DNA from 3 places in the Paenibacillus sp. FSL R5-0912 genome. Region 3 is predicted to be linked to each of the others. Evidence: riboswitches for the same ligand, from Rfam matches in the RefSeq annotation. Region 3 holds a riboswitch; each other region holds the start of a gene.

The links. A riboswitch is a leader RNA that binds a small molecule or an ion and turns the genes downstream of it on or off. The one in region 3 is predicted to bind cyclic di-AMP.
Positions count from the first base shown of each region.
Region 1: linked by a shared signal. The riboswitch ahead of R50912_RS08580 (NfeD family membrane protein) and the one ahead of R50912_RS00490 (C40 family peptidase) in region 3 are both predicted to bind cyclic di-AMP.
Region 2: linked by a shared signal. The riboswitch ahead of R50912_RS33500 (alpha/beta fold hydrolase) and the one ahead of R50912_RS00490 (C40 family peptidase) in region 3 are both predicted to bind cyclic di-AMP.

Region 1 is NZ_CP009282.1:2,035,383-2,045,783, forward strand. Features, by position in the region: gene R50912_RS08570 (FIST signal transduction protein) at 1-913, shown strand, start outside; gene R50912_RS08575 (methyl-accepting chemotaxis protein) at 931-2,046, shown strand; cyclic di-AMP (ydaO/yuaA leader) riboswitch at 2,305-2,493, shown strand; gene R50912_RS08580 (NfeD family membrane protein) at 2,651-3,196, shown strand; gene R50912_RS08585 (flotillin family protein) at 3,219-4,640, shown strand; gene R50912_RS08590 (MATE family efflux transporter) at 4,820-6,205, shown strand; gene R50912_RS08595 (glycoside hydrolase family 10 protein) at 6,837-10,401, shown strand, end outside.
Region 2 is NZ_CP009282.1:5,563,326-5,573,726, reverse strand. Features, by position in the region: gene R50912_RS23675 (Na+/H+ antiporter subunit A) at 1-110, shown strand, start outside; gene R50912_RS23670 (Na(+)/H(+) antiporter subunit C) at 98-430, shown strand; gene R50912_RS23665 (Na+/H+ antiporter subunit D) at 427-1,902, shown strand; gene R50912_RS23660 (Na+/H+ antiporter subunit E) at 1,908-2,390, shown strand; gene R50912_RS23655 (Na(+)/H(+) antiporter subunit F1) at 2,390-2,683, shown strand; gene mnhG (monovalent cation/H(+) antiporter subunit G) at 2,673-3,032, shown strand; cyclic di-AMP (ydaO/yuaA leader) riboswitch at 3,031-3,164, shown strand; gene R50912_RS33500 (alpha/beta fold hydrolase) at 3,172-3,987, shown strand; gene R50912_RS23640 (cation:proton antiporter) at 4,096-5,328, shown strand; gene R50912_RS23635 (arsinothricin resistance N-acetyltransferase ArsN1 family A) at 5,407-5,901, opposite strand; gene R50912_RS23630 (arsenite methyltransferase) at 5,924-6,730, opposite strand; gene R50912_RS23625 (MarR family winged helix-turn-helix transcriptional regulator) at 6,791-7,240, opposite strand; gene R50912_RS23620 (arsenate reductase ArsC) at 7,398-7,823, shown strand; gene R50912_RS23615 (ArsR/SmtB family transcription factor) at 7,936-8,259, shown strand; gene R50912_RS23610 (ArsR/SmtB family transcription factor) at 8,343-8,687, shown strand; gene R50912_RS23605 (arsenical efflux pump membrane protein ArsB) at 8,688-9,998, shown strand; gene arsC (arsenate reductase (thioredoxin)) at 10,020-10,401, shown strand, end outside.
Region 3 is NZ_CP009282.1:99,679-110,079, reverse strand. Features, by position in the region: gene R50912_RS00520 (transglycosylase domain-containing protein) at 1-1,440, shown strand, start outside; gene R50912_RS00515 (DNA-3-methyladenine glycosylase) at 1,540-2,220, shown strand; gene R50912_RS00510 (AbrB/MazE/SpoVT family DNA-binding domain-containing protein) at 2,492-2,971, shown strand; gene R50912_RS00505 (YwhD family protein) at 3,064-3,570, opposite strand; gene R50912_RS00500 (M1 family metallopeptidase) at 3,675-5,690, shown strand; gene R50912_RS00495 (hypothetical protein) at 5,735-6,532, shown strand; cyclic di-AMP (ydaO/yuaA leader) riboswitch at 6,749-6,887, shown strand; gene R50912_RS00490 (C40 family peptidase) at 6,945-7,373, shown strand; cyclic di-AMP (ydaO/yuaA leader) riboswitch at 7,761-7,904, shown strand; gene R50912_RS00485 (C40 family peptidase) at 7,910-8,401, shown strand; gene R50912_RS00480 (GNAT family N-acetyltransferase) at 8,650-9,135, shown strand; gene R50912_RS00475 (c-type cytochrome) at 9,262-9,618, shown strand; gene R50912_RS00470 (4a-hydroxytetrahydrobiopterin dehydratase) at 9,724-9,999, opposite strand; gene R50912_RS00465 (hypothetical protein) at 10,212-10,401, opposite strand, start outside.

The DNA.
Region 1 (10,401 bases), 1.9 Mb from region 3:
TGCACCCTCCCGGGCGGTATTGTGCTCAACCAAAGGCGAATATACCCCGCAGGGCTACCGCAGCGGCGTAGTCACTGGGTTCGAATACGAATCAGGGATAGCCGATATTGTGGAGATCCTGCATCCGCCCGTGCTTAGCGGCAATGTGCTAAGTGCCTCATATCACAAAGTACAAGGCAACTCTAATGCCTTTCTGCTGCTGCTATGTGACGGTACAGGCGCGATGGAGGAGACGATCCTCTCCTCGCTATTTTTCATTGCCCCGGAGTTCAAGATTATTGGGGGTAGTGCAGCGGATGATGAGCATGGAGAGACTTATATTTACATAGGAAGCCGCCGGGTGCAGAACCTGGGGATTTTCTTCAATATGCCGGGTCGTACTGCACTGGTTAAAGAAAATATTTATGTTCCCACCGGGACAACGCTGCTGGTGACAGAAGCCGATGTGTTCGGCAGAACGGTGTATTCCTTCAACGGACGTCCTGCTGCGGAAGAATACGCGCGCGTGCTTGGTGTCCCGGAGTCGGAGCTGGCAGAGCATTTCCTGAGCAGCCCGCTGGGCAAAAGATACGAAGACGATCTGATCATCGCCTCACCGATGACCATTAATCCGGATGGCTCTGTCACATTTTACAGCCAGGTTATGTCTAGTACTTATGTAGAGGTGCTGAGTGCAGCAGATCCGCTTGCTGTGCTGGGGGAGACGCTGGGCGGGAGCCCGTACAAGCCTTCCTTTGTGCTTAACATTAACTGTACGCTGCGGGACCAGCTCTTCATCCGGGACGGTCTGTGGGCGGATTTTGACAGGACTATGCTCGGATTCTGCGGCAACACTACAGGTTTCATCAGCTACGGAGAGCAATATTATAAAAAGCATGCCAACCAGACCATGATTCTGCTGCTGGTTGAATAAGGGAGAGTAGATTGATTATGCAGTGGATAACCAGATTACGCACTTCATGGGGCAAAAGCATCTCTGCCGGAGCTGTTCAAAGTCATAATACATTAGCCGTTCTTGAAAAAACGGACAGCTCCGGACAATCAGCCGGGACGCTAAAGACAGCTGGAGCAGCGGCTAATGCTACTGAGCCTCCAGAGAATACTGGCAGGACAGCTGCCGCTAACGACGCTTCAGCCACTGAATCCTATGGGATGCACGCCTATACCCTGGCCGGACAGATCCGCCGCGAAACTGACGAGATTCTTAAGGAAGAGGCCCAGCTGGTAGAGGAGTTTGCGGCTTTACGGGCGGGCAGCGGTGAGCTGATCAGCCAGATCGGCGGGACCCAGCAGCTTCTGGAGCATCTGAAGACCAACAGCGGACAGACCGAAGATCTCATCAATGAAATGTATGGCAGCCTCTCTTTTTCCTCCAATAAAATTGAATTCGCCAAAGAGGCCAATATCCAGATCTCGGCGGAAATGCAGAAGGCTTCGGCGGTATTTACTGAATTTGTCAGCTTGAATGAGGACCTGCGGGGGCATTTCCGGAGCATCGAGCAGCTGGCAAAGATCATTACGGATATTGCTGAGCAGACGAATCTGTTGTCGCTGAATGCAGCGATCGAGGCGGCGCGGGCCGGAGAGCACGGACGGGGCTTCTCGGTGGTTGCCACAGAAATCCGCAAGCTGGCCGACAGCACGCGCAGTCATGTGAAGGAGATCATGGGCTCCCTTTCGGGGATGACCCAGGTGATGGAGCAGCTTCACAGCAAGTCCGGTGACGGGACAACGGCGATGACAGAGACGAATGCGAAGATCAGCCAGTCCACGGTATACATGAACGAGATCGTGGAAGCGGAGGAAGAGGTATTCCAGCATCTGGAGAAGATTCAGGAATCGCAGGAGAGCAGCATGGAGGATGTGGAGCAGATCAATGGCGATCTGCTGCGTATTCTGGAGAAATCGGGACAGGATGCAGGGCAGTTCCAGAAGATGGTGCTTACCGTCCAGCAAAAAGCCGACCACTATCAGCAGCTGCTTAATCATTTGCATCAGATAGAGCAGCTGCAGCAGCTGGATGAAGCACAGAAGACTGGCGTATAAGCAGAAGCGAGTATCCGATAAAAAAGACTACACCCGGCAGAGGGAATGCAGGTGGTCAGCCTCTTTGCTATGTAACAGCACTGCTCCAGAGAAACGGAGCAAAAAGGAGTAAATCATCGGCCGCTTAAGAGCGAAAGCAAAGTATACGCCTTCATTCGTGCAGGAACGGCATTTTTGGCTTCTTTTGTCAACCGCAGCGTTTTACATTAAATGGCTGCAGGCGTAAGATTCAAATCAACAACCGAATGAAATTTAACTGTTCTCAAATGGCTGAATTCCAGTAATGGGAACGGGGGAACCAACGGTGATTACGGCTTAGGCTCAGATAGCGGCCGCACACCTGGGGTGAATCCTTGCTGCATGCTGTATAACGGTGCTCCGGCAAGGTAGGGCAATCTCGCTGCCCGAATCCGTCAGCTAACCCCGTAAGCCTCGAAGAGAGAGGATGAGCGCCATGATCGATTAACCGACCACGGAGAGCCCTGCTGCTGCTGTGGTCTTTTTGCTGTGCAGGCAGCAGGGGGAGACGGTCTGAATTAAGACGGATAATTCATATAACAACGGGAAAAGTTTATTTATATTGTGATCAGAACTGCCTAAGGAGGTGATCGTTATCTTAACTACATTTATCGTGTGCTTCTGGGTCGGACTGCTCCTGCTCCTCAGCGGCGGACTTCATGGGCATGGCCTGGCGGGTCATCTGCATGCGGGGGGCGGTGACGCCGGGGGGCCGGGCTTTGTGCCTATACTCCCGCTGATGGTGTTTGTCACAGTCTGGGGCGGCGCTGGTTATATGCTTAGCCGCTTCAGCGGAATGAGCGTGCTTGCAGTAGTGCTGATCTGCACCATGATAGCCTTGCTGACAGGGTGTCTGATGTATGCAGTGCTGGCCCGGGTGATGACCCGGTATGACAGCAGCATGAATGAATTGGATTATGAGCAGGCAGGGCAGCTTGGATACGTCAGTGTACCTGCAGCGGATGGGGCAGCCGGGGAAATGAAATATGTGCTGCACGGAACGATGCGCTCCATTGGAGTGCGGGCAGCAATCGGCCAGCAGCTCGTGAAGGGCGACAGGGTGATTATTTTGAAGGTGGATAAGGGAATGGCGGAAGTAACCCTCTTCGAGAGGGAATTCGGAGAATTATAAATGACGGGGAGTGTCGGACCAAATGGTTATTCTTTATTTAATCTCGGGCATTGTTGTTGTTATTCTGCTGGCTTTGTTCAGTATCGTGACCGCTTATAAAAAAGTCCCGCCCAATCAGGCGATGATTGTATACGGTCTCGGCGGTAAAAGAGTGGTGCAGGGCGGCGGGACGTTCGTCATCCCGGGCTTCCAGAACAATAAGACCATCTCGATGATGCTGATGAGCTTCGATGTCATTCCAGCGCAGGCGATGTTCTCCCGGCAGGGCATCAAGCTCAACCTGGAGGCGGTCGCCCAGATAAAAATCAAAAGCGATCCCACCGCTATTCTGACGGCCAGTGAGCAGTTCATCGACCGGCCCGAAGAAGACCGCGAGACAATTATCCTGCATTCGGTGGAGGGCCACCTGCGCGGCTTAATCGGGCAATTGACGGTGGAATCCATCCTCAAGACGCCTGATGAAATCAACAGCAAGATGAGGGAGACCTGCTCGGAGGACCTCGACAAGATGGGGCTTGAGGTCGTCAGCTTCACCATCAAAAAAATTACGGATGACAAAGGGTACATCGACAATATGGGGGTTCCGGAAATTGAGCGCATCCGCCGCGATGCCAGCATTGCCAAGGCGGAAGCGGAACGCGATATTCAGATCAAGCAGGCCGAGGCGGAGAAGGAATCCTCCATTGCCAAAGCCAATGCACATCAGGCCACCATTGAAGCGGGAACCGCCGCCCGCGCGAAGGAGTCCCTGTACGAGAAGGAACTGAACATTAAGCAGGCGGATTTCAAGCTGGAGACAGAAGTGAAGAAGGCTCAGGCGGATCTTGCGTATGAATTGCAGCAGAACAAAATTAAGCAATCGCTCGTTACCGAACAGGTCAAAATCACGCAGATGGAAGCGGAGGCCAACCGGACAGTCAGGGAAATCGAAGTCGAGCTGAGACAGCGGGAGCTGGAGGCAACGGTGATCAAGCCTGCCCAGGCGGAGAACCAGGCTACGATCATGAGAGCCGAAGCCGCCAAGCAGCGGCAGATTCTTGAGGCGGAAGCCGAGGCAGCGACAACCACCAAGCGCGGACTGGCCACGGCAGAAGCTGAGCTGGCGAAAGGGAGAGCGAATGCGGAGATTGTCCAGCTGGCCGGAGCGGCGGAAGCGGGAGCCCTGGAGAAGAAAGCCGAAGCGTACAAACAGTTCACACAAGCTGCGCTTACCGTGGAATTCCTGAAAATACTGCCGGAGCTGGCTGAGAAAATTGCTTCCCCGCTCGCCAAGGTGGATAAGATTACAGTGATTTCCCAGGATGGAGCTACCTCAGGCGTGAACAAAATTACCGGCGATATTGCCAAAATAATGGCCCAGGTTCCTGAGTTGACCCAGACGCTTACCGGTATGAATGTGACCGAAGCGCTCAGCGGACTGCTTGGCCGGGATAAAGAGCAGTAATTCATATACAGCAGCAATAAAGCCGCCGTTCTTTCGTTAATGGAGAATTGCGGATTTATTGCTTTTTTGTATTCCGGGTTTCTCTCACTGGTTACAGACGTGAAGTTAGATTTGTAGTAAACTGGAAGGAATGTACAGTCTGCCCGCAATTATTCTACAGAAAAGAATGTGATATGTTTATGCAGCTTCAGGCTCGACTGCCGGCCAAAAAATGGCTGGAGAAGTATCTTTCCGGGGAAGGGATGGATTACCGGCAAATTATAGCTTTATTTATTCCGATCCTGATTGACCAGGCTTTCATCATCGGGCTAAATCTGGTAAACACTGCGATGATCAGCTCATCCGGCATGGCGGCGGTCAGTGCGGTGAATATGGTAGATTCACTGAATATTTTCCTGATCAACGTGTTCGTTGCCATTGCTACCGGCGGGACAGTGGTCGTTGCGCAGTACAAAGGCAGCGGCAACGACCGGATGGTATCCCAGGCTACGGCGGGTTCGGTCACCTCGGTATCGCTGATCGCCGTGGGAATCGGAATTCTGCTTATGGGCTTCCACACGCCGATACTGAACCTGCTGTTCGGAACAGCTTCCGCCGATGTGCTGGATAATGCCCGGATCTACATGATCGGCAGCAGTATTTCTTATCTGGGGATCGCGGTGGTTCAGGCTGTGTGCGGTGCGCTGCGTGGCGTCGGCAGGACGCGGGCTTCGCTGATGCTGTCGCTGATCATGAATCTGTTATACGTACTCCTGAACGTAGTCTTCATTAACCTGCTGCATATGGGTGTGCTGGGGATGACACTGGCGGTCAACATCGCGCGGTATGCGGGCATGATCTTTGCCCTGGTGTACCTGTTCAAGATTGACACGGTACTGCGTGTGCGGGTCCGCGACCTGTTCCATGTTCCGCTCTCCATGCTGCGCAGAATTATGTTCATCGGTGTTCCATTTGCAGCAGAGCAGATGTTCTTCAATGGCGGCAAGCTGCTGACCCAGATATTTATTGTTAGTATGGGCACCTATGCTATTGCGACCAATGCTATTGCCGGCTCGCTGGCGATGGTGTTTCAGATTCCGGCCAGTGCGTTGTCGCTGACGATCGTAACGGTGGTCGGCCAAAGCATCGGACGGGGGGATGTGGCAGATGCCAGAAAATTCATCAAGTCCTTCCTCTGGATCGGTTCAGCCTCGTATGCCTTGGTCGCCCTGATCCTGATGCCGCTGTTCCATCCGCTAGTGTCGATCTTCTCTCCGCCTCCTGAGATCATTGACGACTTGTTTATAGTCCTGTTGGTGAATGCCATTGCCCAGATTCCGCTGTGGGCGGTCAGCTTCATTCTGCCGTCCGCGCTGCGGGCAGCGGGGGATTCCCGCTTCACCTCTATTACCTCCATGCTGTCGATGTGGCTGTTCCGGGTTATATTCGGTTACATACTCGGGATCGTCCTCGGCTACGGTGTGCTGGGGGTCTGGCTGGCGATGAACTGCGAGTGGGCGGTCCGCGGAGCTGTTTTTCTATGGCGCTTCAGAGGCGAGAAATGGTTTGCGCACAAGCTGATATGATAGCTGCTGGTGATAAGGCTGTCCCCTGGCGTATCTCCCATATATGAAACAGACAACAGAGCAGTGCTGCTCCCGGTACCAGGCAGCGCTGCTTTGTGTTTTTCGCATAGTGTACAGACTCCCTGCAGGTGGTGTAATGAAGGCTGCACGATACGATGCCGAGCTACGTTAGGCGGTCCAAGTGTTCTCCGGTAGGAGCGGCTTCTTCAGGCAAGCAAGTGGATAAACGTATCTTAATTCGTCAACTTCTAAGCAATGTGCTGAAGCAAGTGGAAAAACAGCATCTAACATGGTTGGTTTTCACTACTTTGAATGGTATGGAATGATTTAAGTGCTGTTTATCCAACTGCTTTTGATTAAGCAGAGGACATTCGCCTATCAGCAAGTGTAGTAAATCCAACTGCTATTAATCCGGTCTCTATAGCATCCGACTTATAACGTGATAGATCGGTCCTTCTTAGTTGTGACACTCCAGGAAATGAACTATAAAAAGCACGGTACAATCTTTAGTTTCGGGTAAGACGCGGTTTTGGCATTGTGCTACGATTTGGGTTGAGAAGGGGGCAGCTTTCATACAACTGTAAGCGCTTAACTCAAAAGAAATCCAAATTCATACAGAGGAGTGCAATGCATGAAGCGAATAATCAAGCAAGTCTCTCTCGTATTACTGGCGGCCGTCCTGCTTCTTCCGGCAGGCGGGTATATTCCCGCTGCTCAGGCAGCAGAGGCCCCGGCCATGGTTTATCACGAAACCTTTGGGGGCGGCATAGGCAAGGCTGTCCAATCCGGAGGCGCCAGCCTTAGTGCAGTCACGGGAGTTCCTTTTGACGGAAATGCCGATGGGGCAGCGTTATACGTAAGCAACCGGGTAAATAACTGGGATGCGGTCGATTTTAAGTTCTCGGATGTCGGCCTCAAGAACGGGCAAACGTACACCGTCACTGCGGTCGTCTACGTTGACGCCAATGTTGCGCTCCCCAGCGGTGCCAATGCAGCTCTGCAGACGGTAGACGACTATACCAACGATGCAGCAGTACCTTATAAAGCAGGGGAATCCGTAATCCTGACTAAGAAATTTACGGTCGATACCAGCAAGAAGGATTATGCCTTACGCATCAACTCCAACGAGGCCGGGGCCGCAGTGCCATTCTACCTTGGAGATATTCTGTTCACTGAAGAGGGCGCTCCAGGCGGCGGGGAGGAACCTGTCCGGGACCCGGCTTTACCATTCAATACGATCACCTTTGAAGACCAGACAGCAGGCGGCTTCACTGGCAGAGCGGGAACCGAGCTGCTTACGGTGACCAATGAAGAGAATCATACGGCTGATGGTGCCTACGCACTGAAGGTGGAAGGCAGGACATCTACCTGGCACGGGCCTTCCCTGCGTGTGGAGAAGTACGTGGACAAGGGCAGCGAATATACCCTCTCTGCCTGGGTGAAGCTGATCGATCCGGCAAGCGCGCAGCTCCAGCTGTCTACGCAGGTGGGCAATGACAGCGGTGCGAGTTATGTGGCCCTGTCCCCCAAGACGATCAGCACCGCTGACGGCTGGGTGAAATTTGAGGGCAGCTACCGCTATAACAGTGTGGGCGGCGAATATCTGACTCTTTATATTGAGAGCTCCAACAACACAGCAGCCTCCTTTTATATCGACGATATCACTTTTGAGCATACAGGCACCGGCCCGGTGGATATTCAAAGGGATCTGGTTCCTCTAAAAGCAGCCTATCAGAATGACTTCCTGATCGGCAACGCATTATCCGCCGAGGATCTGGAAGGTGTCCGGCTGGATCTGCTGAAGATGCACCACAACGTTGCTACCGCAGGCAATGCCATGAAGCCGGATGCGCTGCAGCCGACTAAGGGGAATTTCACTTTTACAGCGGCAGATGCCATGGTGAACAAGGTGCTGGCTGAAGGGATGAAGATGCATGGGCATGTACTGGTATGGTATCAGCAGTCGCCTGACTGGATGAACCTGACCACGGATGCAGCAGGCAATAAAGTTCCTCTGGGGCGTGCCGAAGCTCTAACGAATCTGAGAACCCACATCCAGGGAGTCATGGAGCATTTCGGCGGCAGGGTAATTTCCTGGGATGTGGTCAATGAAGCGATGAATGATAACCCGTCCAATCCGTCTAACTGGCAAGCAGCTCTGCGTCAAGCTCCCTGGCAGGATGCCATCGGAGCGGACTATGTAGAGCAGGCTTTCCTGGCGGCCAGAGAGGTGCTGGACGATCATCCAGAGTGGGATATCAAGCTGTATTATAATGATTATAACGATGATAACCAGAACAAAGCCCAGGCCATATACAGTATGGTCAAGGAGATTAACGACCGGTACGCGCTTGCCCACCCCGGGAAGCTGCTGATTGACGGTGTGGGGATGCAGGCACATTACAATATCAACACGAATCCCGATAACGTCAAGCTGTCGCTGGAGAAATTCATCTCGCTTGGGGTAGAGGTGAGCATTACCGAGCTCGATATTCAAGCCGGAAGCGACAATAAGCAAACGGAGAAGGAATTGGTCGACCAGGGCTATCTGTATGCGAGATTGATGGATATCTACAAGACGCATGCCGCCAATATCGCACGTGTTACCTTCTGGGGAATGGATGACCGTACGAGCTGGAGAGCCTCCTCAAGCCCGCTGCTGTTCGACAGGGATTTGCAGGCCAAACCGGCATATTACGGCGTCATCGATCCGGCAAAATATATGGCAGAGCATCAACCGAACACGACAGAGGCTAAGGTGTCTGAGGCCGTTTACGGCACACCGGTCATTGACGGAACCGCGGATGCAATCTGGTCCTTGGCGCCTGAGATGGCAGTGAACCGGTATCAGATGGCCTGGCAGGGTGCAAGCGGAACGGCACGCGCGCTGTGGGATGACCAGAATCTATATGTACTGGTCCAGGTCAGCGATGCCCAGCTGGACAAGAGTAATACGAATGTGTGGGAGCAAGACTCTGTCGAGGTCTTCCTGGATGAGAATCTGGGCCGGACCACCTTCTATCAGGACGATGACGGACAGTTCCGGGTCAATTATGACAATGAAGCCTCCTTCAGTCCGGCAGACATCAGTGCAGGCTTCGTGTCGGCAACCAAGGTAGCCGGAACAAGCTATACCCTTGAAATGAAGATTCCGTTCAAAAAAATCACCCCGGCCGGCGGCACCAAGGTCGGCTTCGACACTCAGATTAACGATGCCAAGAGCGGCGTCCGGCAAAGTGTTGCCGCCTGGAATGATACCACCGGGAACGGTTATCAGGACACCTCTGTATACGGCGTATTGACTCTCAAGAGCAGGGATGAACAACCGGAACCGACAACGGCACCAACGCCGACACCGGCAGCAACAACAGAACCAACAGCGGAACCAACAGCTACACCAACCCCGACCCCGGCACCGGTATCTGGCGGAACAAACTATGTCAATAGCACCCCTACGCCGAAGCCTGTGAATCTGGACAGCAAGGACGGCGTGGTTACGATCAGACCGGAGGTCAAGAATCAGGGAGGAGAGGCAAAGGCCGCGGTTACGGGCGATATTCTGCGCAAAGCGCTGGAGCAGGCAGTCCCGGCAGCAGACGGCATGAAACAAATCGTGATCGACCTGCCGAAGCAGACGGGTGCAGCCTCATATGAAGTTGAACTGCCGCTGCAAAGCCTGAAGGGGCAGGCAAACTTCGTGCTTGTGATCAAGACCGACCATGCAACGCTCTCAATTCCAAGCGGGCAGCTGGCAGGCATTACAGCAAACACTGAATACATCTCCATTCGTGTAAAAGCGTCCCCGGCGGCCAGTCCGGATGCGGCAGCCGGCAGTCGTCCGGTGGTGGAGCTGAAGTTGTCGGCCGGAGGCCGGGAGATGGCCTGGAGCAACGCGGATATGCCAATAACAGTTTCTATTCCTTACAAGCCGGCAGTGGAAGAGCTGGGTTACTCAGATTCACTGCTGGTGCGCTATCTCCGTGAGGATGGCCATAGGACTGCTGTCGTGAACAGCCGTTATGATGCGGCGAACGGATCACTTGTGTTCCAGACATCAGAGTTTGGCACTTTTGCAGCGGCGTATGCTCCATTGACATTCACGGATCTGGGGAATCTGTCTTGGGCTAAGCAGGCTGTCGCTGCCATGGCGGCGCGTGATCTTGTCCAGGGAACCTCCAGCGACAATTTCTCCCCGG
Region 2 (10,401 bases), 2.3 Mb from region 3:
CGGAGCTGGCGACTGCCGTCCTGTTTGACCTTGGCGTATACCTGGCCGTAGTCGGTGTGACGATGAACATCATTTTATCGATCGGAGGGGAAAAGAAATGGAACTCCTAATGGCGGTGGCGGTCGGCATTCTCTTCACGATCGGTGTATACCTGATTCTGTCCAAAAGCCTGCTGCGCATTGTGCTGGGAACCTCCCTGCTGACGCATGGTGTCCATCTGCTGCTGCTCACAATGGCCGGGCTCAAAAAGGGTGCGGCCCCTGTGCTGGGCAAAGCGGATACTTATGTTGATCCGCTGCCGCAGGCATTGATTCTAACCTCCATAGTAATCAGCTTTGGGGTTACCGCCTTCTACTTCGTACTCGCGTACCGGTCTTACCAGACGCTGGGTACTGACGAAATGGACAGCATTAAGGAGGACAACGAATGAGCAATCTATTGGTACTCCCGATTCTCATTCCGCTGACTACGGCTGTCATCCTGATTTTTCTCAAAGAGAAGATCCGGCTTCAGCGCGTGATTAGTGCGCTCAGCGGTCTGCTGAACATTCTGGTTGCAGTGCTGCTGGTTTCACGTGTCCACTCTGAGGGCATACAGACCTTGCAGATGGGGGGCTGGGCTCCTCCGTACGGCATTGTATTTGTAGGTGATATGTTTGCTGTGTTGCTGGTAATGATGGCTTCGATCGTCAGTTTTGCGATTCTGTTGTATTCTTTCGGCAGCATCGGAGAGAAGCGGGAGAGGTTCTATTATTATACGTTCTTTCAGTTTTTGCTGGTCGGGGTATACGGCTCGTTTCTTACCGGGGATATTTTCAACCTGTTTGTCTTCTTTGAGGTTATGCTGATTTCTTCTTATGCGCTTATCTCACTCGGAGGGACCAAACTTCAGCTAAGAGAAACGTCGAAATATCTGCTCATTAATATCGTATCCTCGACACTGTTTGTAGCAGCGGTAGCTTATCTCTATGCAGCAGTAGGAACACTCAACATGGCACACCTGTCCCAGCGTATCGCTGAAGCGGGACAAGGCGGTGTGCTTAATGTGATTGCTGTTTTGTTCTTGATTGTATTTTCCCTAAAGGCAGGGCTGTTCCTGTTCTTCTGGCTTCCAGGGTCATACAGTGCGCCTCCGCCGGCTGTCAGAGCATTATTCGGTGCTCTACTGACCAAAGTTGGACTCTATGCAATCATCCGCACCTTCACGCTGCTGTTTGTTAACGATCCCGGCTTCACCCATGCCTGGATTGCCTGGATGGCTGCTGCTACCATGATCCTCGGTAGCCTGGGGGCAGTCGCGTATAAGGATATCCCGCGGATTCTGAATTATAACGTCATTATCAGCGTTGGGTTTGTAGCCTTTGGACTTGCTGTTGGGACAGCAGATTCATTGAATGGGGCGGTCTTCTATCTGCTGCACGATATGCTGGCCAAGGGACTCATGTTTATTCTGGGCGGGATAATTATATCCGCAGCTGGAACTGACCGGCTAGGCAGTATGGGCGGGATGATTAAAAAGTATCCGTTCATCGGCTGGATGTTCTTTACTCTTGCGCTTGCCCTGACAGGTATTCCGCCGCTGAGCGGGTTTGCCGGCAAAATCCTGATCATCCGCGGAGCTCTGGCTGAGGGAATGCTGACGTTGTCCTTAATTGGACTAGGATCGAGCTTACTGGTGCTGTATTCCCTGATGAAGGTGTTCAGGCTGGCATTCTGGGGAAATGAACCTGTGAAAGAGCTGCCTAAAGTGAGCTTGAAGGCTGCATCGGCTGTTGCCGCCGGACTCCTGCTGCTTGTGATTGCAATGGGGGTTGGTGCCGAGTCCGTGTATACTTATGTATCGCAGGCTGGAGAGGTATTGGCTTCACCTGCGCTATACATTGAAGCCATAATGAAGGAGTAGAGAAGATGGCCCTACAATTCCTGTTAAATCTGTTGATTGCCTTTCTGTGGATGGCGATAAATAACAATGGCTCTGGTTCAAGCTTCATCGTAGGCTATGTGCTCGGTATTATATTATTGCTGATTTTGACGAAATCCCTGGCCCGGACCCGGCCATTCTATCTCATACGTATATGGGCTATACTGAAGCTTCTGCTGATCTTTGCCCGTGAACTTACGGTCTCGAATTTCGTGGTCATCGGCCATATCATCCGTCCGAAGCTGGCTATACGTCCCGGCATCTTTGCTTATGAGACTGCCTTGACCTCGGCTTGGGAGGTTACGCTGTTATCGTGCCTGATCTGTCTGACACCGGGAACCCTGACCCTTGATGTTTCGAAGGATGGCAAGACGCTGTACATTCATGCTATTGATATTAAAGATGCAGAGCTGTTGGTCACGCAGATTAGAGGCACTTTCGAACAGGCAATTATGGAGGTGACCCGGTAATGATCCAAGTTATACTAACTGTGGCCATGATCATTCTGGCGCTGGCGATGCTGGCATGCCTGTTCCGTCTCCTGAAAGGGCCAACCCGTTCAGACAGGGTTACCGCACTCGATACGATAGGCATTCATATACTCGCTATGATCACCGTTTTCTGTATGCTGCTGGATACCCAGGATTTTCTAGAAGTCATTCTGGTTATCGGTATTCTTACGTTTATTGGAACAACGGCACTGGCCAGATATATTGAACGGGGAGCCGTTATAGAAGATGGAGGGAACCCGAATGACAGGTGAACTGATTAGCTCCATTATTGTGGTAATTGGTGCAGTCTTCTGCGGTTTAAGTGCCTTCGGCTTAGTCCGGCTGCCTGATGTGTACCTGCGTTCACATGCGGCTACCAAAAGTGCAACCTTCGGGGTACTGTGCTTGCTGACAGGAGGCTTCCTGTACTTTTGGTTTAAAGACGGAACGGTTAATGTCAAGCTGCTGCTGGCGATTGTTTTTGTATTCATCACTTCACCGGTGGCAGGCCATTTAAATGGCCGGGCAGCCTACCGTTCCGGAGTCCCCTTGTGGAAGGGGAGCATACAGGATGATCTGAAGGTCCTGGGGGAAGAAAGTCAGGAAACGTCTGCAAAATAATACTTAATCGCTGAATTCCTTATAGGAAGCGGGGGAACCAGGTTATATGGGGTGAATCTCGGATAAACGAGTAGGGCTACTTTCAGGGCCCGAATCCGGCAGCTAACCCCGCAAGCGTTCATGAGAGGATGCATTGGTTATGCCGCATATTGAAGTGAATGGAACGTCGCTGTATTACGAGATGTCGGGCAGCGGTCTGCCCATTGTTTTTATTCATGATTATTCGACCTCCCATCATCTGTTTGACCCGCAAGCGGATTATTTCAGCAAGCGTGCGAAAGTGGTCGTATTCGATTTAAGAGGGAACGGACAATCGGGGAAAATGGATGTGGAGATTAGCCGGATCGTAGACACACAATGTGAAGATTTGAAGCTGTTGTTGGACGCTTTGGCTGTAGAGAGGGCTGTTATCGTAGCTTGTTCCAGTGGTGCTGTGCTCGCCCAGAAATTCGCCTATCTGTACCCTGAGCGGGTGATTAATATGGTATTGGTGGACAGCTATTTCCAGGGAGAATACACAGCTAGAGGCGGGAAAGTGAAAGGAATCTTCGAGGTCTGCGCATGGGCCGCCCATTATCTTCCTGCCGAAATGTTTATCCGTTCTTTACGCATCACCTACAATAAATGGCTCTCAGCTTATCATATTCTCAGGAAAGAGCTTGTGCATGAACGGACCACTGAATTAATTATGCAGCGGCTGGCACTTAGACAAACGGACAGCTACGGATTCGCGTTACGGCTGCAGGTTCCTGTTCTTGTTGTATCCGGGAATCAGAATGAATGGGCATTGGAGCAGGTGAAAAGAACAGCCGGCAAGTATCCGTCTGCCCGCCTAGCGATCCTTGAAGATGCCATGTATCCGAGTCACTTGTGTCAACCCCAGCTCTTCAACCGTATATTGCTGGATTATCTTAGGGAACAGCATAGTTTTCAGCGGGCGGCGGCCGGCAAGTAGGAGGGAGATAGATGATTATTGCCAGCTGATTTGCTAATAATAGAATAGATGTGGATACTGATTCGCTGAAGAAATCTTTCCTCTAAAAAACAATATATGGGGTGTTATATGAATCAGTTTGATGATGTATTTATTCAGATATTAATTCTGCTTGCCATATCCATGGGAGTCATTGCAGTTGCCAAAAAAATGAATCAGCCCTATTCCATCGCGCTTGTAGTGGTGGGGCTGCTGCTGGGGTTTGTGCATATTCCTATTTTGGTGGAAGCAGAGGCTTTCATCACCCAGTCGCATGTCTTTCAGGCGATCATCATCTCATTATTCTTACCGATTCTCTTGGGGGATGCCACCTTAAAGCTTCCTTTCTCCCATCTTCGGGAGCAACATAAGCCGGTGCTGGCTTTGGCTTTTGGAGGAACCTTGTTGTCATTTCTCATCATCGGCTTGGCTGTGTATTGGGGGCTGGGCCTTCCGCTTATTGTTTCCTTCACCTTTGCTGCGCTGATGAGTGCGACAGACCCCATTAGTGTGATTTCGATTTTTAAATCTTTGGGTGTCCCGAAGAATATTGTTACTATTATAGAAGGAGAATCTCTTTTTAATGATGGGATTGCTGTAGTGCTGTTTCAAATCTCTTCGGTGTACCTGCTGTCTTATATGGAAATGGGCTGGGTAGGGGTTGGCAGCGGAATTCTGCTGTTCCTAAAATTTTCTTTAGGCGGTATCCTTATCGGAGCGATAATGGGATATTTGTTCTCGCAATTAATTCGTCTTTATGATGATTTCCCATTGGAGATCGGATTCTCCATGCTGCTGTTTTTTGGAAGCTATTTTATCGCGGAGCACTTTCATGTATCCGGAGTTATTGCTGTCGCGGTAAGCGGGCTGATCTTTGGAAATTACGGTTCGCGGATAGGTATGTCAGAGACCACGAAGGTAAATATCAATTCATTTTGGGATGTCATCACCCTGGTGGCTAACTCATTGATCTTCCTGATGATTGGACTTGAGATTAGAAATATTGATTTTACTGATAAATGGCTGCTTATTGTCGCTTCGATTCTTATCGTACTGGCAGGACGGACCATTGCGTTGTATGCCAGTCTCAGGTTTCTGAAGAATTTTCCGGCCTCCTGGAAGATTGTTTTGAATTGGGGCGGATTAAAGGGAAGTCTCTCCATTGCACTCGCATTGAGTCTGCCGGCATCATTTGAAGGCAGGGAGAATATCCTGGTCTTAACCTTCAGTATTGTCTTGTTCTCCCTGCTGGTTCAAGGGTTGACCATCAAGCCGCTGGTAAAGAAACTGGATTTGACCCAGGATAATGTAATGGAGAAGTGAAAAATGCTCATATCTATTATGTTTCTGCCATTGGAGTGATCGATAAGTTGGTTATTAAACACCGGGAGAACGGTACAATTAAAGCAGTTTCTCCATAATCATCACGTCAATAAACTCTCCATTCAGAATCCCCTGCTTCTCAAATACACCAACCTGCCGATAACCCATTTTCTTGTATAGCCCTTGACCGCTTTGGTTGAACGGAAAAGTAAAGAGAACAATTTTATAAAAGCTGTTTTCCTTGGCTATCTTGTGTAAGGACTCTAGGAGAAAACTACCCACACCCTGCCCACGAAAGCTGCGGTCAATGTAAACGGAGAGGTCAGCGACTCCATGATAGGCACAGCGGTGCGAATAAGGATTTAGGGAGGCCCAGCCAATGACTTCACCCTCTAGTTCAGCGACCACAACACTAAAGCGGCCTTGGTGATCGTTGAACCATGCCTTCATATAGGAGGAGTCTTTCGTCTCCGTTTCGAGCGTAGCGATCCGGTCCTCGATCCCCTGGTTGTAGATACGAAGGATGCTTTCCGTATCCTTTGAAGTGGCCTGACGAACAGTTAATGTAGTGATCATATGAACAGCCTCCAAATGCTTACTTTCTCGCTTTAATTACAGCAGATACAATGAATTGGTCAACGTTCGCACCGGGAACCCAATCTTTGATGAATGCTCTGGATTCATCTTTGGGCTCAATGCTAATCTCAGAGAAGCCGCTTTCCCGAAGCATCTGCTCTACATCAGCGATGGAAGAGGCTCCGGAGATACAACCAGAATATAGTTCGCCCAGGTCATTTTTGATCTCAGGGGGAAGCTCAGCTGTAGTTACAATATCAGAGATCGCCAGACGCCCGCCAGGCTGAAGGGCACGATAGGCCTCACGGAATACTTGCTGTTTGTCTGGTGAGAGGTTAATCACGCAGTTAGAGATAATCACGTTTATTGAATTGTCAGCGACGGGGAGATGTTCAATTTCGCCCAATCTGAATTCCGTGTTGTTGAATTTTCCTTTAATGGCATTATCTCTTGCGCGGCTGATCATTTCAGGTGTCATATCCACACCGATAACATGGCCTTGCTCACCTACCTGCCGGGAAGCGAGGAAACAATCGAATCCACCACCGCTCCCAAGGTCCAGAACATGTTCACCCGCCTGCAGTTCAGCAATAGCCTGAGGGTTACCGCATCCAAGGCCTAAATTTGCGCCTTCAGGAGCTGCAGACAGATCCTCGCTGGAATAACCCAGCTTAGCGGATATGGCATCAAAATCAGATGGGGAGTCACAGCAGCTGCTGTCAGCAGGTCCGCAGCAGGAAGAGGCAGCTTCGACCTTTTTTACAGCGATTGTCTGATAGCGCCCCCGTACATTCTGGCGGATCTGGTCATTAGTAAGTTTGTTCATGATTAAACACTCCTTGTATAGTGGAATAACTTGCAAATTGCAAATATAAGACTAGAGAAATCACCCTTTTACAGGTGCGCAGCAATTGCTGGATTTCCCCATGGCTTCATTGAAAAGCTTAATGGATCGTAGTAATGTTTCTACTTCAAATTCGCTCATGTGTGAGAAGGCTTCATTCAGGTATTCATTCATTTGTTGATCAATCGTTGTAGCCACCATTTTCCCTTCGGGAGTAAGCGACAGGTTATAGACTCTTCGATCCGCAGGGTCAGGTGTCTTCTTAACTAAATTCATTTTCACCAAAGACTGGACTTGTCTGCTAAAGGTAGTAATATCTGTCCCGAGTGTTTCGGCGACCTGTTGCATAGAGGGATTGTGGCTTCGATCAATTTCATACAATAGATGGCTTTGGGTCGCAGAAAGATCACATCCGCCTACGCTGCAGCAATCCTTATTGAGTAGTCCCAAACGCCTGCTCATGATTTGGAGTAATTCTCGTGGAGTTTCCATTGTTTTCACCTCATGTATTAGTTATAACTCAGATACTTGCAAATTGCAAGTTAAATATCATCTGATTGGAAGTTTTACATTACGGAAACAAAAAGAATGACTTGAATATAAACATTCAATTATATAATGAACTATAAATAGAAAGGGGCCTGAGAAAATGGAACAACCCATTCGTCTGTATTTCCTCTGTATCCAGAATCGTTGCCGCAGTCAAATTGCCGAGGCTTTTGCCAGACATTATGGCGGTGAGCATGTGATCGCTGAAAGTGCAGGACTTGAATCCGGAGAGATTCATCCCTATACGGTCAAAGTCATGAAAGAAGTAGGGATTGATATTTCAGGCAACAGCTCCAAAACGATTGATATGACAACATTTATGCAATCGAAAGTCATTATTAAATTATGTGAACAAGTTAATGAAAAATGCCCGATTGTTCCTTTTGCCATCAAGAATGTACAATGGGATATTACGGATCCATTAACCCATGAGGGCCGTCTGGAAGATGTGAGGGCTGCACGTGACCACATCCAGCTGCGGGTGCTTCAGTTACTAAAGGAAATGAATGTCCCTGTTAACGAATAAGGCTTTCTTGCCAAACTACTTTCGCCTTTCTTGATTTTAAACGAAATGAACTTTAATATATGATTATATATTTATGTATCATTTGGTTTGTACTCTGGAGAGGACTGTGCCTATGTTCAATAGTGAAATGGCAGAGAAGCTGAAATTATTGGGTGACAAAACCAGGCTAACGATACTTGGATTGCTTAAAGATAAAGAATGGTGTGTATGTGATTTAGTCGAAATCTTAAATATGTCTCAACCTGGTGTGAGCCAGCACTTGAGGAAATTAAAGGCACAGGGACTAGTGAAGGAGACGAAACGCGCTCAATGGGTATACTATTCCTTGAATATTGAAGAGGGTTCCTTTATTCAACCCGTTCTAAGTGCATTGCCTGACACCCAAACGCTACTGTCCTTGTTAAAAGGGGAGTACACGGAATGTGCTTGTGATTAAGGATTGAACAGAAGGGAATCATATTCTCACTTGATTATATAAGCGTATAGTTATATAATGATGTGGTGAAAGGGGGGCTGAAGATGAGTTTTGATCTGGATGAGCTGGATGAAGTATCACAGACGTTGAAGCTACTGGGGGATAAAACTAGGCTGACGATGATGAAGCTTCTGGAGAAGCAGGAGTGCTGTGTATGCGAGCTTGTTGATATTTTCAAGACTAGTCAGCCATCTGTGAGCCAGCACTTGCGGAAGCTCAAGGATGCGGGGCTGGTCAAGGAGAACCGGAAAGGCCAGTGGATTTTTTACTCGGTGAATCCAAACAGCATCCAGCATGAATTAATTCAGAATCTGATTGCCTTCGTTCCTTCACAAGATCATGAATTAGAAGAGCTCGATAAGAAAGGCTTAAGAATTTCATGTGACTAAATGGAGGTTAGCGGATTGGTTTCTGTATTCTTAGCGGGTTTCATTTTCATTGTTACCTTAGTATTTGTCATTTGGCAGCCTAAAAACTTGTCCATTGGCTGGTCTGCCTGCGGCGGAGCGGTACTCGCTTTACTTGCCGGAGTAGTCAGCTTTAGTGATGTTAAGGACGTTACCTTGATTGTATGGAATGCCACATTGGCCTTTGTTGCGATCATTCTGATCTCGCTCATCCTCGATAAAATCGGATTCTTCGAATGGGCTGCCCTACATATGGCCAGAGCTGCCCGGGGGAATGGAACCCGGATGTTCATCTATGTCACCATTCTTGGTGCGATTGTAGCCGCGTTCTTTGCCAACGACGGAGCGGCGCTCATTCTGACTCCAATTGTGCTGGCTATGGTCCGTGCGCTGAATTTTGATGAGAAGAAGGTCTTTCCGTTTATCATTGCCAGCGGGTTCATTGCGGATACTACGTCTTTGCCGCTGGTTGTAAGTAATCTGGTGAACATCGTATCGGCGGACTTTTTCGGGATTACCTTTATGGAATACGCTGGACGGATGCTGATGCCTACTCTGTTTTCCTTGGGGGCAAGTATTCTGGTTCTGTACTTCTTTTTCCGTAAAAGCATCCCTAAGAAATTCGACAGCTCCCAGCTGAAAAATCCGCAGGAAGCGATCAAAGATAAGAAGATGTTCAAACTGTCCTGGTGGGTATTAGCGGTTCTGCTGGTAGGATACTTTGTGAGTGAGTTCCTGAATATTCCGGTGTCTGTGGTAGCCGGGGTTATCGCAATTTTCTTCCTTCTCATGGCAAGAAGAAGCCCGAATGTTCCCACGATGGAAGTCGTGAAGGGTGCGCCCTGGGCGATTGTATTCTTTTCCATCGGGATGTATGTCGTCGTATATGGCCTGCGCAATGCGGGGCTGACGGACGTCCTTGCCGATGTCATCCAGGCTGTGGCTGATCAGGGGCTGTTCGCCGCAACGATGGGGATGGGCTTTATTGCTGCAATCATCTCTTCCATAATGAATAACATGCCTACGGTGATGATTGATGCGCTGGCCATTGATGCTACGCATACCTCGGGACTGATTAAGGAAGCCTTGATATATGCGAATGTCATCGGCTCTGACTTGGGACCGAAGATTACACCGATTGGTTCACTGGCTACCTTGCTGTGGCTGCATGTGCTTTCGACCAAAGGGGTGAAGATATCCTGGGGAACGTATTTCAAAACAGGTATTATCCTGACGATCCCTACACTGTTTATCACACTGCTTGGCCTCTATATAACGTTAAATCTATTTTAAAATCAAAGGAGATTACAACTCATGGATAAGAAAACCATTTACTTTTTGTGTACAGGAAACTCCTGCCGGAGCCAGATGGCCGAAGGCTGGGCTAAGAAATACTTGAGCGAGGAATGGAATGTGTACAGTGCAGGTATAGAGGCTCACGGTCTGAATCCGAAAGCTGTTCAAGCGATGAACGAAGTAGGAATTGACATCTCAGCTCAAACGTCTGATATTATTGATCCGCAGCTGCTTAATAATGCTGACCTTGTGATTACATTGTGCGGAGACGCTGCAGATAAATGTCCAATTACTCCGCCCCAAGTGAAACGTGAGCACTGGGGATTTGATGACCCTGCGAAAGCGCAAGGAACAGATGAAGAGAAGTGGGCAGTCTTCCAGCGGGTTCGTGATCAAGTGG
Region 3 (10,401 bases):
AAAGGCCCCACCTATTACTCGCCCTACACGCACCTGGATAGTGCTGTTAAGCGGCAGGGTATCATTCTGGCAGCCATGGTCGATGTAGGGGATATCACGGAATCGCAGGCGGAGGCCGCAGCCATGGAGAAGCTGACCTTCAAGCCGCAGGGGCAGAAGGATACTACTGTAGCCGCTCCTTATTTCCGCGATTATGTGCGCAGCCTCGTTATAGACAGTCTGCATATCAGCAGCGACGAACTGGATCAGGGCGGACTGAATGTCTACACGACACTTGATCCGGATATGCAGCGGGCTGCGGAAGAGGCCGTGGATCAGGGAATGGACCATAACAGCGAGCTGGAAACCGCCTTGGTATCCATTGACCCCCGTACCGGCTATGTGAAGGCCATGGTCGGAGGGACCAATTACCGTTCGAGCGCATTTAATCATGCCCTGGCCACCACACGCCAGCCCGGTTCTTCTTTTAAACCTATTATGTATTTATCCGCGCTGTCTTCCAAGGAGATGACCGGGTTGTCTGTCTTCAACAGCCAGCCGACACTGTTCCACTATGACAACAACCGCAAAACCTATCAGCCCCGCAACTTCGGCGATAAGTATCTTGGCGAGATCAACATGAAGCAGGCGATTGCCGCTTCCGACAATATTTATGCCGTAAATACAATTATGAAGATTGGCGCGGATAAGGTGGCCGCTATGGCCGCCGCTATGGGAATCAACAGCCCGCTGCAAAGTGTCCCGTCTCTGGCGCTCGGCACTTCCCCTGTCAGTCCGCTGGAGATGGCTTCCGCCTTCGCAGTTATCGGCAATGGCGGAGTCAAACAGCCTGTTACCGCAATTCTGAAAATTACAGATGCGGGCGGACACCTTCTATATGAAGCTCCGCAGCCTCAAGGGCAGTCTGTGGTAGAACCGGCAGCCGCTTATGTGCTGACCCGGCTGATGGAAGGCGTATTTGAGAGCGGAGGAACGGGGAACCGCGTAGCTTCGATGATTAAACGCCCGGTCGCCGGCAAAACAGGCACTACCGATACAGACGGCTGGATGGTGGGCTTCACTCCTGAGCTCTCCACTGCGGTCTGGGTAGGTTACGACAAGGGCCGGGACATTGCCACCGCTGATGGAAGACGTGCAGCGCCTATCTTTGCGCAGTTTACGGAAAAAGCGCTGGAGAATGTACCGCCGAAGATTTTCCCGATTCCTGATGGCGTGGTCAGCGTGTATATCAATCCGCAGTCCGGCAAGCTGGCTACAGCAGCCTGTCCGGAGAAGGAGCTTACAACCTTCATCAGCGGCACTGAGCCTACTGAGTACTGCGACCAGCATGCCGCCGGCGACTCCGATGCTTCCCCGGATGGGAGCAACTCTGAGATTGCCGAGCCTGTCAAGGAGGAACATTCGCTATGGAATGATATCAAACGCTGGTGGATGAACTGATCCGGCATTGCTGCCGCCGGAGACTTGCGTTACGATGGGATGAGCCCGGCAAGGCGCTCTCGTAAGCGTTAGTCCGCCGCAGGAAGGTGTCAACCATTCATGAAGCTGAATTCTTCAGTCGGACCAGACCATTCCGCCCCGCAGCGGCTGCTGCCGCCTGAACTCTATGCGCTTGCGGCAGTAGATGCAGCTCCGCGCCTCCTGGGCCAGCATCTCGTCCGGCGCACCGATAACGGTGATATCCGCTGCCGTATTGTGGAGACTGAAGGCTACGGCGGCGCTGAAGACAAGGGGAGTCATGCCTACGGAGGGCGGCGGACAACCCGTACAGAAGCAATGTTCAGCTCCGGAGGCGCTACGTATGTATACCTGATCTACGGGATGCACTATTGCTTCAATGTGGTTACCGCTGCTGAAGACGAACCGCATGCGGTCCTGATCCGTGCAGTGGAGCCGTTTACCGCCAGGGACGCGGAGCTCATGGCTGCATACCGGGGAATGGCTGTCCGCAAGCCTTCGGATCTGTCCGGCGGCCCGGGCAAGCTGTGCCGGGCACTGAGGATAGACAAAAGCCTCAACATGGCCAGGCTTGATCTCCGCGGGGGACCGATTTGGCTGGAGCAAGGTGAAGCCCCGGAATCTCTGGATATTGTCCAGGCTCCGCGCATCAATATTCCCTATGCAGAAGAATACGCGCTGAAGCCTTGGCGTTTCTATCTTCGGGGCAATCCCTATGTCTCGGTCAGCAGCACGGATGCGCAGCCGGTTATCCTCACCTGAAGATAGTTTCATCCCGCTGTTTCGACTGTGCTAATTTGGGTAAAAAATAGAGAACCCTAATAAACCTCTCCCTTGGGATTTCCCGAAGGGAGAGGTTTTATATGTTTTTTTGCCCCGGACCCTCTCCTGCGCAGTAAAACGGGCTATTTCCCGTATAAGCGACAAGAAACAACATAATTTGTATGCGCTTTCCCCGTTCTCTAAACTTACAATTACTGCTATAATCAGAGATATCCACAAAAAATATAAAGATGTAAATGAGGGACATGGAATGAAAGATACAGGCATGATCCGGAGTTTAGACAGTCTTGGTAGAATTGTGGTTCCCGTAGAAATCCGCATGACACGAAATATTGACATTGGGGATCCCATCGAGTTTTTTATTCTGAATGAGGAAATTATCGTCCTCAGAAAGTACACCTCCACAGAATGCACTTTTTGCAGAAGCCTTGATCATGTAACCTATTATAAAGATCAATTCATTTGCAATACCTGCCTCAAAGAGCTGAGCGACCCCGGGCGCGGATCTGAAGAGATCACAATCTCCTCAGGCCCTGCAGAGGAGATTGCCGAACCTGTCCGCAGTGGACGGAGAACGAAGACGGAGGAAATGAGCCAGCGTCTGGAGAAGGCGATGGAAGACCACCCCTATGCCAACCAGAAGGAGCTTGCCGAGGTGCTCGGAATCAGCCAGGCCAGAGTAAGCCAGTTGAAGCGCAAGCTAAATACTGCCGGCAGAGTGACTCCGTAGCAGCGCATATCCATCATCTTATACATAAGGCTTGGCCCTCTGCTAACAGAGAGCCAAGCCTTGTTTTTCGATATACATGTTCGTTCAGCTTACTACTCCGACAATGCCGCTTTCAGCTCGTCAGGTGAAGCGGCCCACCACTCTTCATTATGGGCAATCAGCAGTGATTTCAGCGCTTCCCGCTCCATAGACCCAAGTCCCTCCACAATAATCTTCCGTTTCAGGGCAGCATCCAGCTTATTGACATGATCGGCAAGAATCTTCCAGCCCCGGCGGGCTTCGGAATCGATCCACATCTCACAGGCGGTAATTCCGCCGTAGAACTGGCCCTCCGGTGTACGGTCCACAGCGACCCAGACCACCCAGACCTGTCTTCCTTCCGGTACATCCTCACGGTTCACGGAGAACTTAATCCCCTTCTCCACTTTGCTCTTGGCATGCATGGCACCGATATCGATAACGGCGATACCTTGATCAATAATAACAGGCGATACATTACCCAGATCAATGGAGCCTGCCCCGAAGCCTTTATGCTTACTCTTGGCATTCACAATATTCAAGGCAATCTGCTTTTTGCCCTCTGGTTGTACGTTATCCACAAGTGCACATCCTTTCCATTCACTAATTATTTAATTTTAGCTAATAATGCGCCGATTGCAAACATATACATCCCGTAGATGCTTGTCACGGGAGGAATCACAGTATGAAGCCACATTCATTAAGGTATACCCTCATCTTCGCAGCTCTGGCTGTTCTCACCTTGCTTGGAGGCGGAATATGGTTTCTTTCAGGGCATAGCCCTGCCGTATGGACTGCCTCTGCCCCAAAAGAGGCCAAGTCCCCCGCCGTCCTGCCGCAGCAGCAAATTGTGCAGTCCACTCTTCCGGAGATCACTCCGCCTCCAGTGTCGGAGGTTTTAAGCCAGCGTGTGGTGGAATACCACATGGATGTTCAGCTGCTGGCCGATACGGGAACCTTAACAGCTTCCGAAACGGTGACCTGGATCCATCCGGGCAAAAACCCGGTCCAAGAGCTCTATTTCCACCTTTATCCCAATGCATTCGCTTCCGGCAATACAACCTTTATGAAGGAATCCGGAGGAACTCTCCGGGGCGACTCTATGCCTGCGGGCGGATACGGCAGCCTGACGCTGACGGATCTGCGGACCTCCGAGGGGATTTCGCTAATGCAGCGCACCCAGTATGTACAGCCTGACGACGGCAATGTGAATGACAAGACCCTGCTTAAGGTCCACCTGCCCCAGCCGGTAAACGGTGGTGAGAGCGTAACACTCAAACTCCAGTTTGAGGTCAAGCTGCCGAAAATATTCGCCCGTATGGGAACCGCCGGTAACTTCGTCATGGCCGGCCAATGGTTCCCCAAGCTCAGCGTCTACGAGCCTGCTGGCACAAGAGGAGCACAGGAGGAAGGCTGGAACCTGCATCAGTACCATGGCACATCTGAGTTCTACAGTGACTTCGGTATTTACAATGTAACCATCTCCGTCCCGTCTGATTACAAGGTTGCCGCCACCGGATTTCCGGTGAAGAACGCGCGGCTGGTACAGGACCGCAAAATCTATCAGTTCTACGCAGATGATGTTCATGACTTCGCCTGGGCGGCATCGCCGGATTTTGTGGTTGCCGAGAAGGCCTTCTCCGCGCCGCAGGTGCCCGGAGTAAAGATCAAGCTCTATCTGGACCCGCTGCATAAGGATCTTCAGGAGCGCTACTTCCAGGCCGCAGAGGCTGCCCTGACCGCCTTCAGCAAATGGTACGGCCCGTATCCATACTCCACCTTATCCATTGTAGTCCCGCCTGAATCTGGCAATGGGGCCGGGGGGATGGAATATCCGACGCTGATCACTGCCTTCGGTGCTGCCGAGGCATCGCCCGGCACCTCGCTTGAACGGACCGTGATCCATGAGATCGGTCACCAGTATTTCTATGGCATGGTCGCCAGCAATGAATTCGAGGAGGCGTGGCTGGATGAGAGCTTCACCTCATATGCCGAAGATCGGCTGATGGAGCAGGAATATGGCGTTGCCTCAAGCCTTCCGCTGCAGTCCAGTCTGGTCTCCTCCTCGCAGCCGCTCAATCTGGAGACGTGGAAATACACCGGAGATGATGCCTACACGCGCAATGTCTATATCCGGGGCAAGCTGGTGCTCCGTGACATCGAACGGTTAGCAGGAGCCAAGAGCATGGATGCCATTCTCGCTGCCTATACCCGTAAATACCGCTTCAAGCATCCCTCGACCGCTGACTTCCAGAAGATTGTGGAGAAAGTGACCAAGCAATCCTGGCAGACTTATTTTGACCAGTATGTCTACAGCGGCGGAGCCCCTGATTTTACAGTAGACGACATCAGGCTCACAGCTAAACGGGACGGCGGCAACGGAGCAGGCATTCAATATGATGCTGTAGTTGAGGTAAGCAACAAGGGCAGCCATTATGGGGATGTTCCTGTAAAATTTATTTTCTCGGACGGGTACTCGGTACAGCAATACTGGAACGGCGAAGGGAAGACAACATCGTTTGAATTATCGTATAAAGCACCTCTGGTCTCCGCCGAGATTGATCCGGGACATTCCATACTGCTGGAGAGCAAGCATCTTAATAATTTCAGAATGGCGGAGCTTGAGCACACTACTCTTTCCCGCTGGACGCTCAGTGCGACGACATTGCTTGAAACCCTGCTCGGAACTCTTGTCTGGTGAGGTGAAGGATTGTGAAAATTTCGATAACCCGCGGTTGGCACAGCATGAAAGAGCAATTTTATATCCTGATTCTGCTATTTATCTACCGGCTGTTCTGGGGCTACTTCATGTACAAATTCATTAAAAGCGCCGTCGTTCCGGTACTGCTGCGTTATCCGGATGCGAACGCCGGCGGCAGTAGCATAGGCAGGCTGCTGTATTATATTGAAGGGCAGACTGCATTGCACACGGACCCGGACGTCCAGCAATGGCTATGGCTGCTCCTGGCACTGACTGTGTTGCGGCTGCTGCTCTCCCCCTTTATCCGGGCGGGCCTGCTGCATGAGCTTCACCAGGAACGCGCCGGGGAGCGCGGACTGTTCTTTTTTCCCGGGATGAAGCGTTATGGTCTGCCTGTCCTGCTGTTCAGTCTCGTTGAATGGGCGCTGGTCCTTCTGCCGCTCTATTGGCTGCTGCCGAAGATGTACCGTCTGCTTCTGAACGGCATTCTCGATTATCCGCTGCTGCTGACGCTCGTGCCTTATGTGCTGGGCTGGCTCATCTACCTCTTCCTTATCCGCAAGCTGCTGCTGTATATGCAGTTTGGTTATACTGCAGGCACGGGCATGTTCCCTTCGCTGCTGATCTGTCTGAAAGTCCTTCTGCACTCCATCGGGATATCCGTCATTTTGGGCGCAGGAAGTCTGGTGATGCTGATCCTCTGCGGCGCTGCAGCGCTCTTCTTTCCGGGTCTCCCGGCCCTGCTCCTGCGCCAGGCTGCCCCTCTGCCATCCACTCTATTCAAAATGTGGGGCATAGCCGCGCAGTATCATCTCTGGTCCAGTAAATCATTCCCACAATAATCGGCCGCCAAAACGGCATACTAAAAGAGTCATCGCCCTCTGGTGAGGTGCATGACTCTTTTTTGTTTACAGCTGCGACAAGTGCATTTGCAAAACTGTAAATCCTTTGGTACAATGATGCCTGTACTACTAGTAACAAATTTGTAATCTTTCAAATGGAATTATGCAGCTATGTAACCGAAGCCATTAACCTTATGTCGATATGTCACTATTCTGGTGCACAAAACGCCGAATTCCCAGCACCGGGGAGTGGGGGAACCATATTTTGGGTGAATTGATCTCGCTTTAGAGGGGTCATAGGGGAACCTTCTACCGAATCCTTAAGCTAACCTCGCAGGCCTTGGAAGGAGTACATCTTTTGAGAAGTCAGAACTTTAAGAAGAAATGCACCGCAGCAGCGCTAGGTCTTGTGATGGTATTTACACTCGGAGCGGGCAGCGCTTTCGCAGATTCCAAAATGGATACTGTGATCTCAAAAACCATTGGAACGTCATATAAAACCGGGGGCACCAGCACCAGCGGCTTTGATTGTTCCGGATTCACCAAATACGTATTCAAGAGTATCGGCCTGACCTTGCCGCGCACCTCTAAGGCACAGTACAGCGTTGGAACAGCCGTATCCAAGAGTAATTTGCGTTCCGGTGATTTGGTATTCTTCAATACCCTGGGCAACGGAGTTTCCCATGTCGGTATTTATGTTGGCAATGGAAAATTCGCACAATCCTCCACTTCGCGTGGTGTAACCATCAGTTCGCTGAGTCAGGCATACTGGGCCAACCGCTACGTTGGCGCTAAAAGAGTAATGAGCACAACAGCCTACCAAGCTGTCGCTTACGATTGAACCCTTGAACATTTCCTCGAATATTTGTACCTCTAACATCTAAATGTAACTTATACGAGCCCGGTTTTGATTATTGCCGTAATCATTTCCGGGTTTTTCCTTTTCCTTATTCTACCTTTTACACTCATCTGCAGGCCCTGAAACACCTTTTTATCCCAAATCCAAAGAAAATTCATCAACAGCTCACCCGCTGCGTTAAATATGAGTCTTTCTATGCAGCTATAACTCTAAAAAACGCAAAAAAAATGCATTAATATGTTATAAGTGATTGCCAAGCGCCCTAGTCTTTGCTACAATTATCGCAGTGAGCTTTTAGTAACATTTTTGTAATTATTGAATCGCTTTTAACAAAGGTTTTGTCATGTATTGAATAACAGCTAATCCTAATCAACAGTCGTGCCGAGTTCCCTAAAGATTTAGGGAAACGGGGGAACCAACTTTGGGTGAATTGACCTCCTATTCTAAGAGGGGTCATAGGGGACCTTCAACCGAACCCTTAAGCTAACCTCGTAGGCATTTGGAAGGGGTATTTACTTTTGAAGAAGAAGCTAGCAGCCGCAGTACTAAGCTTTTCCATCATCTTCACCATTGGAGCAGGAAGCGCTTTCGCGGATTCCAAAATGGATAAAGTTATCGACAAAGCCATCGGGACCAAATACGTATCCGGCGGTGTATCCACGAACGGTTTTGATTGCTCCGGATTTACAATGTATGTTTTTGATAAGATCGGAATTAACCTGCCCCACCAATCCGGCTCCCAATATCAGATGGGCACTGCTATATCCCGTGATGAGATGAGACCGGGCGATCTTGTATTCTTCAATACAAGCGGCAAAGGCGTTTCCCATGTCGGTATTTATGTTGGTGACGGTGAGTTCGCACATGCTTCTTCCTCGCGTGGTGTAACCATCAGTTCGCTGAGTGACAGCTACTACGTCAACCGCTACGTTGGCGCCAAACGGATTATGAGTACAGATGCTTACAAGACTGTAGCTACTGATTCCGAAGACAATGACGATGTGCAATAATTTGTCCTAAATATAAGCGCTTTTCCAGGATTTTTGCCGAAATCTTGGAGGAGGGCTTATTTTTTTGTCTATAAAATTACTTACCCCGCTCTATATTTGTAAAACATCAATTCGGCCCTTTCCTAAAATATTTTTTGGCGTTTGTCAAGTTCCGGTCTATCTGCAAGGTTTTTGCGTCGAATCCTGCTCATTTTGTATATAATATTTATAGAATGAAGTAATGTTCCCTTGAAAGGTGGCCTCCGCTTATGATAAGTTCTCCGGTATCTTTTTATGTTGTTGCTATGGAGTCGCGGCATGGCGCTGAGATCTGTGAGTGGAACTATAGGCCCCCGTATAATATTTACGGCTGGATGCCCTGGGAGCAGATGCAGGCGCTCGGTGTTGAATTCGGTGATCCGCAGCTTCGCAGCGAACAATACGTTTCCATCGTGAACGGACAGGGAATCCTATGCGGCTTCGCCCAGCTGTTCCCTATGGAGGGTGTAGTCCGGCTCGGAATCGGCATGCGGCCCGATCTGTGCGGTCATGGCATGGGACATCTCTTCATGAAGGCCATCGTTCAGGCGGCTCTGTTGCGTTATCCGGAACGGGAGATCGATTTGGAGGTACTGACCTGGAATCAGCGGGCCATCCGTGCTTACCAGAAATGCGGATTTACCATAACGGATACTTATGAACGAAGAACTCCATCTGGCGATAAACCATTTTATTGTATGGTCTATGAGAAATAGCATTCCACTTCTGTATGTATGCAAATTTCCCAGGAGTTTCGTTCATTTTTTTGACACAAATACTATGATAACGCTTCACCATCCGGTATAATGAAGGAAGCAGCTTACATGAAGGGACGGATGCAGATGCAGAAATGGATCATGAGCGGTTTGTTTTTTGCCGCCTGTGCCTTTGCCGTGGTCTTAATGTTTACCCTGCCCGGCAAAGCCGAGGTGGCTGAAGAGAACAAGCCTACAATGCCTGAGGTTGTGCTGGACGCAGCCAGCGCGGAGGCCCTGGTAAAAGCCAACTGCATCACCTGCCACGGGGATCAGCTTCAGGGCGGTGTAGGGCCGAACCTGCAGCAGGAGGGCGCTCAGCATGACGCGGCGCAGATTTACAGCATTGTGACCAAGGGACGCGGGCAGATGCCTTCTTTCAAAGACAAACTAGCCCCTGAGGAAATTGCGAATGTCGCTTTATGGCTGGCCGAGAAGAAATAATAACATGCCCAAAGCAAAATGCCCGCTGCAAAAGATACCTGGTATCCTTGCACGGGCATTTTTATGGATCAGGCAGTACTGTCATTTCCATAAGGATCCTGTCCTCTAACGGTTTTTCTCAAAAGCCTCGTTAATTTCATTGGCCTGGCGGATATCCAGCTTCTGCACATCTGCAGGCAGACGCACGATAACGGTCTTGTAATCAATGGTGATATGCGGGTGATGGTCGAACGCTTCCGAGATCGCAGCAACCTCATCTACAAAGGCAATTCCCTTCATATATTCATTGAACATATATTTGCGTACCATAATATCCTCTTCCAATTTCCAGCCTTCCAGCTTGCCGATCTGCTCCCGCAGTTCTTCCTCTGTAAATGGCAATTTGTTTCCTCCCTTGCTTAATTAGCTACATCACAGCAGTCCTGTCTTTTAAATAAAACATCCCTCAGCTTCTTAAAGTCCAAGGGATGTGCCGGGCCAAAGATTTTTTTCGATTAAATGTATTCTTAAATCCCGGCCAATAGTACTTCTTATCCCAATTTTAACATGGGCAGATGCCTGGGGACAAACTCCGCTCCGCGGCTGCCTCCAGGCTACACCAGAACGACCGACGCCAAATCCTCGTCGCCGAGCAGAATATTGATCCGGTGCGTTTCTTTATCGTACATTACAACACCGCTTCCGACCTTAATCACCGGCTCATTGCCCAGTGCGTAGAACAGATCCTCCGCAAGCGCCTCCCATACCTCCAGCTTCGACTCCTCCGGCAGGTTCTCCCACTCC